Regions from separate parts of the Streptomyces sp. NPDC096193 genome, predicted to be linked through region 2. Evidence: riboswitches for the same ligand, from Rfam matches in the RefSeq annotation. Region 2 holds a riboswitch; each other region holds the start of a gene.
The links. Region 2 has a riboswitch for cobalamin ahead of ABTX78_RS34865 (ABC transporter substrate-binding protein). Riboswitches for the same ligand answer to the same signal wherever they lie in the genome.
Positions count from the first base shown of each region.

Region 1: it holds a riboswitch for cobalamin, as region 2 does, so the genes downstream of both, ABTX78_RS22880 (cobalamin biosynthesis protein) here and ABTX78_RS34865 (ABC transporter substrate-binding protein) in region 2, are expected to answer to the same signal.
Region 3: it holds a riboswitch for cobalamin, as region 2 does, so the genes downstream of both, metE (5-methyltetrahydropteroyltriglutamate--homocysteine S-methyltransferase) here and ABTX78_RS34865 (ABC transporter substrate-binding protein) in region 2, are expected to answer to the same signal.

Region 1 is NZ_JBEOSJ010000016.1:60,825-64,090, forward strand. It holds gene ABTX78_RS22870 (inorganic phosphate transporter) at 1-1,048, shown strand, start outside; gene ABTX78_RS22875 (hypothetical protein) at 1,062-1,283, shown strand; cobalamin riboswitch at 1,403-1,541, shown strand; gene ABTX78_RS22880 (cobalamin biosynthesis protein) at 1,661-2,626, shown strand; gene ABTX78_RS22885 (cobyric acid synthase) at 2,623-3,266, shown strand, end outside.
Region 2 is NZ_JBEOSJ010000045.1:15,468-18,733, reverse strand. It holds gene ABTX78_RS34870 (FecCD family ABC transporter permease) at 1-670, opposite strand, end outside; gene ABTX78_RS34865 (ABC transporter substrate-binding protein) at 721-1,956, opposite strand; cobalamin riboswitch at 2,183-2,388, opposite strand; partial or broken gene ABTX78_RS34860 (ABC transporter ATP-binding protein) at 2,400-3,011, opposite strand; partial or broken gene ABTX78_RS34855 (ferric reductase-like transmembrane domain-containing protein) at 3,100-3,266, shown strand, end outside.
Region 3 is NZ_JBEOSJ010000001.1:154,638-157,903, forward strand. It holds gene ABTX78_RS00740 (serine hydrolase) at 1-162, shown strand, start outside; partial or broken gene ABTX78_RS00745 (AfsR/SARP family transcriptional regulator) at 260-627, shown strand; cobalamin riboswitch at 983-1,208, shown strand; gene metE (5-methyltetrahydropteroyltriglutamate--homocysteine S-methyltransferase) at 1,362-3,266, shown strand, end outside.

The DNA of each region.
Region 1 (3,266 bases), on a different contig from region 2:
GATCTCCAGCGGCATCGTCACCGAGTCAGGCATCACCCCGGAAGTCATCTTCGCGGCGCTGGTCGGCGCCATCCTCTGGAATCTGCTCACCTGGCTGATCGGCCTGCCCTCCAGCTCCTCGCACGCCCTCATGGGCGGACTGGTCGGCGCCACGATCGCCTCGGTCGGCGTCAGCGGCGTCAACGGCGGCACCGTCGTCACCAAGGTGCTGATCCCCGCGATCGCGGCCCCCCTGGTCGCGGGCATCGCCGCCTACCTCGCCTCCCGGCTGACCTACCGGATCGGCCGGAACACCGACGAGAAGACCACCGCCAAGGGCTACCGCGCCGGTCAGATCGCCTCGGCGGGCCTCGTCTCGCTGGCCCACGGCACCAACGACGCCCAGAAGACGATGGGCATCATCACGCTGGCCCTGGTCGCCGGCGGCGTCCTCTCCCCCGGGTCCAACCCCCCGATGTGGGTCATCCTCTCCGCCGGTCTCGCGATCGCGCTCGGCACCTATCTGGGCGGCTGGCGCATCATCCGCACCATGGGCAAGGGCCTGACCGACCTCCAGCCGCAGCAGGGCTTCGCCGCCCAGACCAGCGCGGCGAGCGTCATCCTCGCCTCCTCCAATCTCGGCTTCTCGCTGTCGACCACGCACTCCTGCTCCGGCGCGGTGATGGGCGCGGGCCTCGGCCGCAAGGGCGGCGTGGTCCGCTGGTCCACCGCCACCCGGATGTTCGTCGCCTGGGGTCTGACCCTGCCGGCGGCCGCGCTGGTGGCGGCGGGCTCGGAGTTCGTCACCCGCCAGGGCGACTGGGGCGTGGCGGCCGTCGTGGTCTTCCTGATCGGCTCCTGCGCCGCGATCTGGCTGGTCTCCCGCCGCCAGGTGGTCGACCACACCAACGTCAACGACACGAGCGCGGACGGCGAGCCCGCGGGTGTCGTGACCGCCGCCATCGCGGCCGTCACCCCGCCGCCGGCCGGCACCCCGGCCCAGGACCTCCAGACGACCATCCCGGCTCCGGCCCCCGAATCCGAGCCGGCCCGCACGGCCGCGGTGTAAGGACAGAAACAGCATGAGCATCGACTGGGCAGCTCTCGGCTCCGTCTTCGGCGTGAGCCTCGTCGCCACCGTGGCCCTGGTGGGTCTGTTCACCCTGGGCGTGGTGGGTCTGAGCAAGCAGGAATCGGCGTCCGCGCAGGGAGGATCGGCGACCCTGGCACGCACGGGCGCCTATGTGTGCTTCGCGCTCTGCGCGGCAGCGGTGACCTACGGGATCTACCTCATCGTCAGCTGACGCCACAGCGTCATCACGCGCATCCCGTGCCGGGCCGGGCACCCTTTGGGGTGACCGGCCCGGCTTTCGGGTGTGGGGCTCAGCACACTGTCCCGTCGCAGGTCAAAGGCAAGTTGACGCAGTTCGGGCGGCGTGGTGGACTGCCGGGGCCATCTACGGCGGCAGCAGAGGAAGCCGGTGCGAATCCGGCGCGGTCCCGCCACTGTCACCGGGGAGCAGTCCCCGGAAGCCAGGAACTCTCACCGCCGTTCACGTCGAACCAGGGCGCGGACACCCTGAGTGAGGACATATCGCCATGCCCGGCTGCGGTTCCGTTCCTGCTGTGAGTACGGCCCTGAGTTCACGGTCGCACCGAGGCGAGATCCCGGTCTGAACCCATGCGTGCCGACCGAGTGTTCGTGTACGGCTCCACCGCCGGCCTCGCCTGCGACCTGCTTCTCGGTGATCCCCGCCGGGGGCATCCGGTCGCGGCTTTCGGGCGGGCCGCGGAGGCCGTCGAGCGTGCGTTGTGGCGTGACCACCGCGGCCGGGGTGCGCTGCACACCCTGCTGTGCGCCGGGGGTGCGGCCGCCGCCGCGGCCCTCGTCGCACGCGGCGCACGGGGCAGTTCCGCCGCGTCCGTCGCCCTGACCGCGGCCGCCACCTGGTCGGTCGTCGGCGGGACGTCGCTCGGGCGCGAGGCCCGGGCCATCGGCGGGGCGCTCGCCGCCGGCGATGTGGAACTCGCCCGCGAACGGCTGCCGCATCTGTGCGGCCGCGATCCGCAGAGCCTGGACGAGCAGCAGATCGCGCGGGCCGTCGTCGAGTCCGTCGCCGAGAACACCTCCGACGCCGTGGTCGGCGCCCTGGTGTGGGGTGCGGTGGCGGGCGTGCCGGGCCTGGTGGGCTTCCGGGCGGTCAACACCCTGGACGCGATGGTCGGGCATCTCTCGTCCCGCTACCGGAAGTTCGGGTGGGCCTCGGCACGGCTGGACGACGTGGCCGGCTGGCCCGGTGCGCGGCTGACGGCCGGGCTCGCGGCGCTCACGGGTGCGGACGGCCGGGGGGCCGTACGTGCCTGGCGCGCCGACGCGGGCCGGCACCCCAGCCCCAACGCCGGGCCCGTGGAGGCCGCGTTCGCCGGGGCGCTCGGTGTCCGGCTCGGCGGAACGCTCTCGTACGGCGGACGGGTCGAACACCGGCCGGTCCTCAACGCCGAAGGGCGCGCCGTGGAGTTCGGCGACATCGAACGTGCCGTGCGGCTCTCCCGGCGCGTCGGCTTTCTGACGCTGGCGGTCTGCGCCGCGGGCCGCGTCACGGGTCACGCACTGCGCGCCCGGCGCGCACGAAGGAGGCGGGGATGACCGGGCGCAGAGGCGGCGGGCTGCTGGTCGCGGGCACCACGTCCGACGCGGGCAAGAGCGTCGTCACGGCCGGCATCTGCCGGTGGCTCGTACGCCAGGGCGTGAAGGTCGCCCCCTTCAAGGGGCAGAACATGTCCCTCAATTCGTTCGTGACACGTGAGGGCGCGGAGATCGGCCGAGCGCAGGCGATGCAGGCCCAGGCCGCGCGGGTGGAGCCGAGCGCCCTCATGAACCCGGTCCTGCTGAAGCCGGGCAGCGACCGCTCCAGCCAGGTCGTGCTGATGGGCAAGCCGGTCGGGGAACTCAGCGCCCGCGGCTACCACGGCGGCCGGCAGGAAGCCCTCCTCGGCACCGTCGTGGACTGCCTGGAGGAGCTGCGGGGCACGTATGAAGCCGTGATCTGCGAGGGGGCGGGCAGTCCGGCCGAGATCAATCTGCGGCGTACGGACATCGTGAACATGGGTGTCGCGCGGGCCGCGCGGCTTCCGGTGCTGGTGGTCGGGGACATCGACCGCGGCGGGGTGTTCGCCTCCTTCTTCGGTACGACGGCGCTGCTGAGCGCGGCCGACCAGGAGCTGATCGCGGGCTACCTGGTGAACAAGTTCCGCGGGGACGTGTCCCTGCTGGAGCCCGGCCTCGA
Region 2 (3,266 bases):
TGAGGCGTTTGGCGGTCAGCAGGGCGGTCAGCAGTCCGGCGCCGATGACGGGCAGCATGACCTGGAGGTCGGGCCAGGTGGTGGCGCCGAAGCTGCCCATGCCCCACATGACGAACTGCTGGGCGCGTTCGGGCCGGGCGTAGACGAGCATCACGCCGACCACGGCGGTGGCCGCCGAGCCGATCATGACGCCGATGACGAGGAGGGTGACGGCCGACCGCACCCATCGCGACAGGAGGAGGACGAGGGCGAGTACGGCGGCGGCGCCGAGCGAGGCGGCCAGCACGATGCCCACCCGTCCCAGCCCGGCCAGGTCTCCGGTGAAGCTCCCGGCCACCCCGCCCGTGCCGACGACCACGGCGGCGACACCCATGCTGGCGCCCGAACTCACGCCCAGGGAGAACGGGTCGGCCAGCGCGTTGCGGAACAGGGTCTGCATCTGTACGCCGGCCACCGCGAGCGCGGCGCCGACGGCGGCGGCGGTCAGCGCACGCGGCAGCCGGACCTGCTCGACGATCACCGTCCAGCGCGGATCCTCGGCGGCGCCGCCGAACAGGACCCGCACCACCTCCGCGACCGGCACCGGATGGGAACCGGTCGCGAGGGCGAGGACGAACAGCACGGCGGTCCCGGCCGCCAGGGCGAGGACGACGACGAGGCGCCGCCGCACGGGCCGCGGGGTGTCGACTACCGGGGCCGACGTGTTTGCCTGATGAGTCGTCACGCCGTGGGCACCGGCTGGTAGAAGGTGAAGGTGTGCCACTTCGCCTGCTCTGGGTGCATCAGCGCGAACAGGTCTGCCAGGACCAGGTCCGGGCGCAGCACGCCGCGCTCGAAGTAGTCGTTGCCGCCGCCGGGACCGAGCGCCTTCTGGTTCGTCCACACCGCTCCGCCGGAGACGGCCTTCAACTGCCCGTACCGGCTGTCGGCCTTCACGGCGTCGGCGGTGGACTTCCACTGCTGGTCGGCGATCCAGATCAGGGCCTGGCCGCCCTTGGCGTACACGGCCTCGAAGTTCAGCTGGAGGCCACCGGTGCCCACCTCGCCGGCCCACGGGAAGGTGCCGCCCGCGTCCTTGATCAGCTGGGCGGCGTAGCTTCCGCCGGCGGGCATGGACCACGTGCCCTGGTACATCGTGCCGGGCAGGACCTCGACGGGCTTGCCCGCCTTGGCCGCCTGCGCGCCCTTCTCGGCGACCTTGCGGTAGTCGCCCTCGATGGCTTCGAACACCTCGCCGGCACGCTTCTCCGCCCCGGTGAGCGCGGCCATTGCCTTGACCCACTCGGCGCGCCCGAGCGGACTGGCCTCCAGCCACTCGGCGTTGGCGACCACGGCGACGCCCGCCTGACGCAGCTTCGGGTACTGCGGGTCGTCGGTGCCCTGGGTCATGAGTACGTCCGGCTTGGCGCCGATGACCGCCTCGGCGTCGAGGGTGTGGTCCTTGGCGTACTCGGTGACCTTGCCCGCCTTCACCCGCTCGAGCACCTCGGCGGACGAGATGGCCGTGGCGCTCGCGACACCGGTCAGCACGTCCAGGGTGCCGGTCTCGGTCAGCAGCGGCAGGTGGGTCGTCGAGGCGGAGTACAGGCTCTTGACGGGTACGGTGACCTGCTGCGCGGACGCCAGATCACCCGTCAGCTTCGGCTTCGGCGCACCGCACTTGACCAGCACGTACGACTCGGGCTTGCCCTTGGGGAAGGGCTCCTTGACGGTGAGGACCTGATAGCTCTTCTCGTACCGCAGCGTGAAGTTCTCGGCGTGCTTCACCGTCGACTTGACCGGGAAGTAGTCCTTGGCCGGGTCGAAGCCCGCGATGCAGCCCTCACCCTGAGCCTGGGCCTGGGTGTTGGTGGTCGTGCCGGCGTCGCCACCGCATGCGGTGAGTGTGAGGGCGACGGCGAGGAAGGCCGCCGCGGCGGCCTGACGGCGCCCGGGCATGACGGATCGTACGGACAAGGTGACTCCTGGTGGCGTGCGTGGGCAGCGCGTACCGGCGTTCCGGCGCGCGGATGCGGCGTACGGGGAAGGAACCGCTGAGGGAGGAGACCGTCAGGACCTGGGGGAACGAACCCCTGCGTCAAGCCGGACAGGAAGGCCCGGACGGGCCAAGGGCGGCGCCAGGCCGACCCCGCACATACGCAGGCACACGAGTGCCACCGCCTCTCCTGGGGAAATCCGCCCCGTACATCGAGGTGCGACGGCGTGAGTCTCCTGACTCGGGATCACGGCTTCTCCGGCCTTCCCACCCCGCACGGGGCGGTGGCCATGGGTGGAGTCGCTCCCCCTACACAGTGGCGGTACCGTGCCGGAATCTCACCGGCTTCCTCGTTCCGCCGTCGCTTGTCGGACGGAAGCATCGCAGAAGGAGCCGTCGCCCGGCCAGACCCTCCTCTGTGCGTTCAGCCACACGAGGTGGGGGTGCGGCACTCCCTGGGGAGGAAGGTCACCTGCGGTGCGCCCGTGCGCGGATGGATGGAGACCTCGCTCGTGACGCCGCAACCTCGGCGAGCAGTTCGGGCGTGAGGATGTCGGCGGGCGGGCCCGAGGCGGTGCCCTTGGCGTCGCTCTGCACGTACAGGCGGTCGCAGTAGTACGCGGCGAGGTTGAGGTCGTGCAGGGCTACCACGACGGTCGCGGGCAGCTGACGCAGGGTGCCGAGGACGTTCAACTGGTGGCGGACGTCAAGGTGGTTGGTCGGTTCGTCCAGGACGAGGAGGGACGGCTGCTGGGCGAGGGCACGGGCGATGAGGACGCGTTGGCGTTCCGCGCCGGAGAGCCGGTCGAAGGGGCGGTGGGCCAGGCCGGTGGCATCGACCGCGTCGAGGGCCGACTCGATCAGGTCGGCGTCCTCGGGGGTGTTGCCGTCGAGCAGCTGTTTGTGTGTGTGGGGGTGCGGCCCATGGCGACGACCTCGCGTACGGAGAGGTCGAAGCCTGCGCCCGATTCCTGGACGACCGCCGCCACCGTCCTGGTGAGCCGGCGTACGGGCAGGTCCACGCGTCGGTGCCCTCGGTATCACCGGGCCACCTCGGTCACACTGGTTCCTCCGACCACACGCGCGCACCGCCCATCAATATCCCGTGCCCCGGAAGGCCCAGGATGCTGTCAGGGACGACGCCGGGGGACGACGACACCACGGCGCCGCCCGCCCGCGACAGGAGTCCGGCCAACCGCGTCGTCCTGCGTGCCGGCCTGCGGGCACCGCTGCCCGACGCGACCTCGGCGGTCGCGGTCATGCCGTTCATGGACGGCCCCGGAATGTACTG
Region 3 (3,266 bases), on a different contig from region 2:
AAGACCGGCTTGTGGGACATCAACAGCGTGGGACGCGTGACCATCGACGGACGCAGATATCTGATCGCCGTGCTCTCCGACGGCCATGCGTCGATGGAGTCCGGGATCGCGCTGGTCGAGAAGACGGCGAAGGAGGCGATCGCGACGGTACGGGGACGGTAGGTCCCAGGTGGTTCCATGACGCCGCGACGGCCGCACCTCGGCCCCAACAGGGGCCCAACCGGGCGCTGGTGGCCCGCCGTCACTTCGGACGGGCTGGATCCGGTCGGCCGGGGGCGTTGGCCAGTCTGCACCGGTCACCACCGACCTGACCCTGCTGCCACGTGTCGCCTATCGCGGGCAGGAGGTCACAGCGCCCCGGCTGCGCGGCCTGCTCGCACTGCTCGCCGGCGACCTCCGTACGGGCTGCAACACCGAGCGGCTCGTGGCGGGGCTGTGGCCGGCCGAGTTGCCGGAGCGGCCGGGAAAGGCGGTGCAGGTCCTCGTGTCCAGGGCGCGGGCGCAGCTGGGCGCCGCGTCCTGGCGAGCACACCGACCGGATATCGGCTCGCCCTGGCCGAGGATCAGGTCGACAGTTCCGCCCTGCTCTTGCATGCCGCCGCCGGTGCGGACCGGGCGAGGGCCGGGAGCGACGGCCTGGTGGTGACCCGCTCGGTGGAGCTACGTGCTCCCGGACCGGTCGAGCGGGCCGTCGGCAAGGTCGTTGAACGTGCCCTGCTCCTGGTGCCCCGCCGCCGCGATCCTGCCCAGCGTGCTGTTCAGCCCCTCCGTCCGGGCCGTTGCACCCGCGCACCGACTGGAAGCCGGCGGACTGCGTGAACTCTTTCGTCGACCCGTTCACCTGCTCCCTCAGCTACCCGAGCGTCTTGGTACTCCGGTGCCCTCGGCCTGAGCGCCCCCGGCGGCTCCATCGGTACGCCCGCACGCCGTGGATCGCCGTCCGGATGACGAGCGGTGGTGTCGGTGTGGCCCGCGGGGCTCTAGGCTGACGAGTGCAGCTGGTTCGCCGTGCCTGCCAGGTATGTGCGTCGCAAGAGGGAACCCGGTGGGAATCCGGGACTGCCCCGCAGCGGTGAGCGGGAACGACCGCCGTCATACGCACTGGGTCCGGTACGGGCCTGGGAAGCGACGGCCAGTAGGTGTCCGCCGGGAGATGTCCGGCAGGCGTGCCCGTGAGTCCGAAGACCTGCCCGCTGTCCGCGCACGACCGATCGTGCGCGGATATCCGGTGACCTCGAGGGCGGGTCGGCGTGCATACCGGCGGGCACGTGCGTCAGCGACGCACCACCTCCTCCGTCCGGTCTGTGCTCCCTTCGCCTTCACCCTCGCCGGGTGACAGGAAACTCGCGAAGGAGAGTTCAGTGACAGCGAAGCCCGCAGCCGCGGCAGCACGGTCCACCGTTCACGGATACCCCCGTCAGGGGCCGAACCGTGAACTGAAGAAAGCCATCGAGGGCTACTGGAAGGGCCGGGTCTCCGCAGCGGCCCTGGAAGAGACCGCCCGGGACCTGCGTCGTTCGAACTGGCAGCACCTGGCCGAGGCCGGGATCCACGAGGTCCCGACCGGTGATTTCTCGTACTACGACCACGTGCTCGACACCAGCGTGATGGTCGGCGCCCTGCCCTCGCGCCACCGCGCAGCCGTCGAGGCGGACGCCCTGGCCGGGTACTTCGCCATGGCGCGCGGCACCCAGGACATCGCCCCGCTCGAGATGACCAAGTGGTTCGACACCAACTACCACTATCTCGTCCCCGAACTGGGGCCCGGCACCGTCTTCACCGCCGACTCCACCAAGCAGGTCACCGAACTGAAGGAGGCACTGGCCCTCGGTCACACGGCCCGGCCGGTGCTGGTCGGCCCGATCACCTATCTTCTGCTGGCCAAGCCCGCCCCCGGCGTGGCGCCCGGTTTTGATCCCCTGACCCTGCTCGACCGGCTGCTGCCGGTGTACGCGGAGGTACTCGCCGACCTGCGCGCGGCCGGGGCCGACTGGGTGCAGCTGGACGAGCCCGCGCTGGTCCAGGACCGTACGCCCGCCGAACTGAACGCCGCTGAACGCGCCTACCGCGACCTCGGCACCCTCACCAACCGGCCCAAGCTGCTGGTGGCCTCGTACTTCGACCGGCTCGGCGAGGCACTGCCGGTGCTCGCCAAGGCTCCCGTGGACGGCCTGGCACTCGACTTCACCGATGCCGCAGGGGCGGACCTCGGCGCCCTGGCCGCAGTCGGCGGGCTGCCCGGCAAGCGCCTGGTCGCGGGCGTCGTCAACGGTCGCAACATCTGGATCAACGACTTCGAGAAGTCGCTGTCCATCCTCGGCACGCTGCTCGGCCTCGCCGACCGGGTCGACGTGGCCTCCTCCTGCTCGCTGCTGCACGTCCCGCTGGACAGTGCCGCGGAGCGCGACATCGACCCGCAGATCCACCGGTGGCTCGCCTTCGCCCGGCAGAAGACCTCCGAGATCGTCACCCTCGCGAGGGGCCTGGGTCAGGGGGCCGACACCATCGCGGCCGAACTCGCCGCCAACCGCGCCGACCTGACCTCCCGCGCCGGCTCCGCCCTCACCCGCGACCCGGCGGTGCGTGCCCGGGTGGCCGGGGTGACGGACGCCGACGGTCGCCGCTCGCAGCCGTACGCCGAACGTGCCGCGACCCAGCGTGCCCACCTCGGCCTGCCCCTGCTGCCCACTACCACGATCGGCTCGTTCCCGCAGACCACCGAACTGCGCACCGCGCGCGCCGACCTGCGGCGCGGACGGATCGACACGGCTGCCTACGAGGAGCGGATCAAGGCCGAGATCCAGGAGGTGATCGCCTTCCAGGAGAAGACCGGCATCGACGTCCTGGTCCACGGCGAGCCCGAACGCAACGACATGGTGCAGTACTTCGCCGAGCAGCTCACCGGCTACCTGGCCACCCGGCACGGCTGGGTCCAGTCCTACGGCACGCGATACGTCCGGCCGCCGATCCTCGCGGGTGACATCTCGCGCCCCGAGCCGATGACGGTTCAGTGGACCTCGTACGCCCAGTCCCTGACCAGCCGGCCGGTCAAGGGCATGCTCACGGGACCCGTCACCATGCTCGCCTGGTCCTTCGTCCGCGACGACCAGCCGCTCGGGGACACCGCGCGCCAGGTCGCTCTCGCCCTGCGCGACGAGGTGAACGACTTGGAGGCCGCCGGGAGTTCGGTGATCCAGGTCGACGAGCCGGCCCTGCGGGAGACCCTTCCGCTGCGCTCGGCCGGCCACGCGGACTACCTGGCCTGG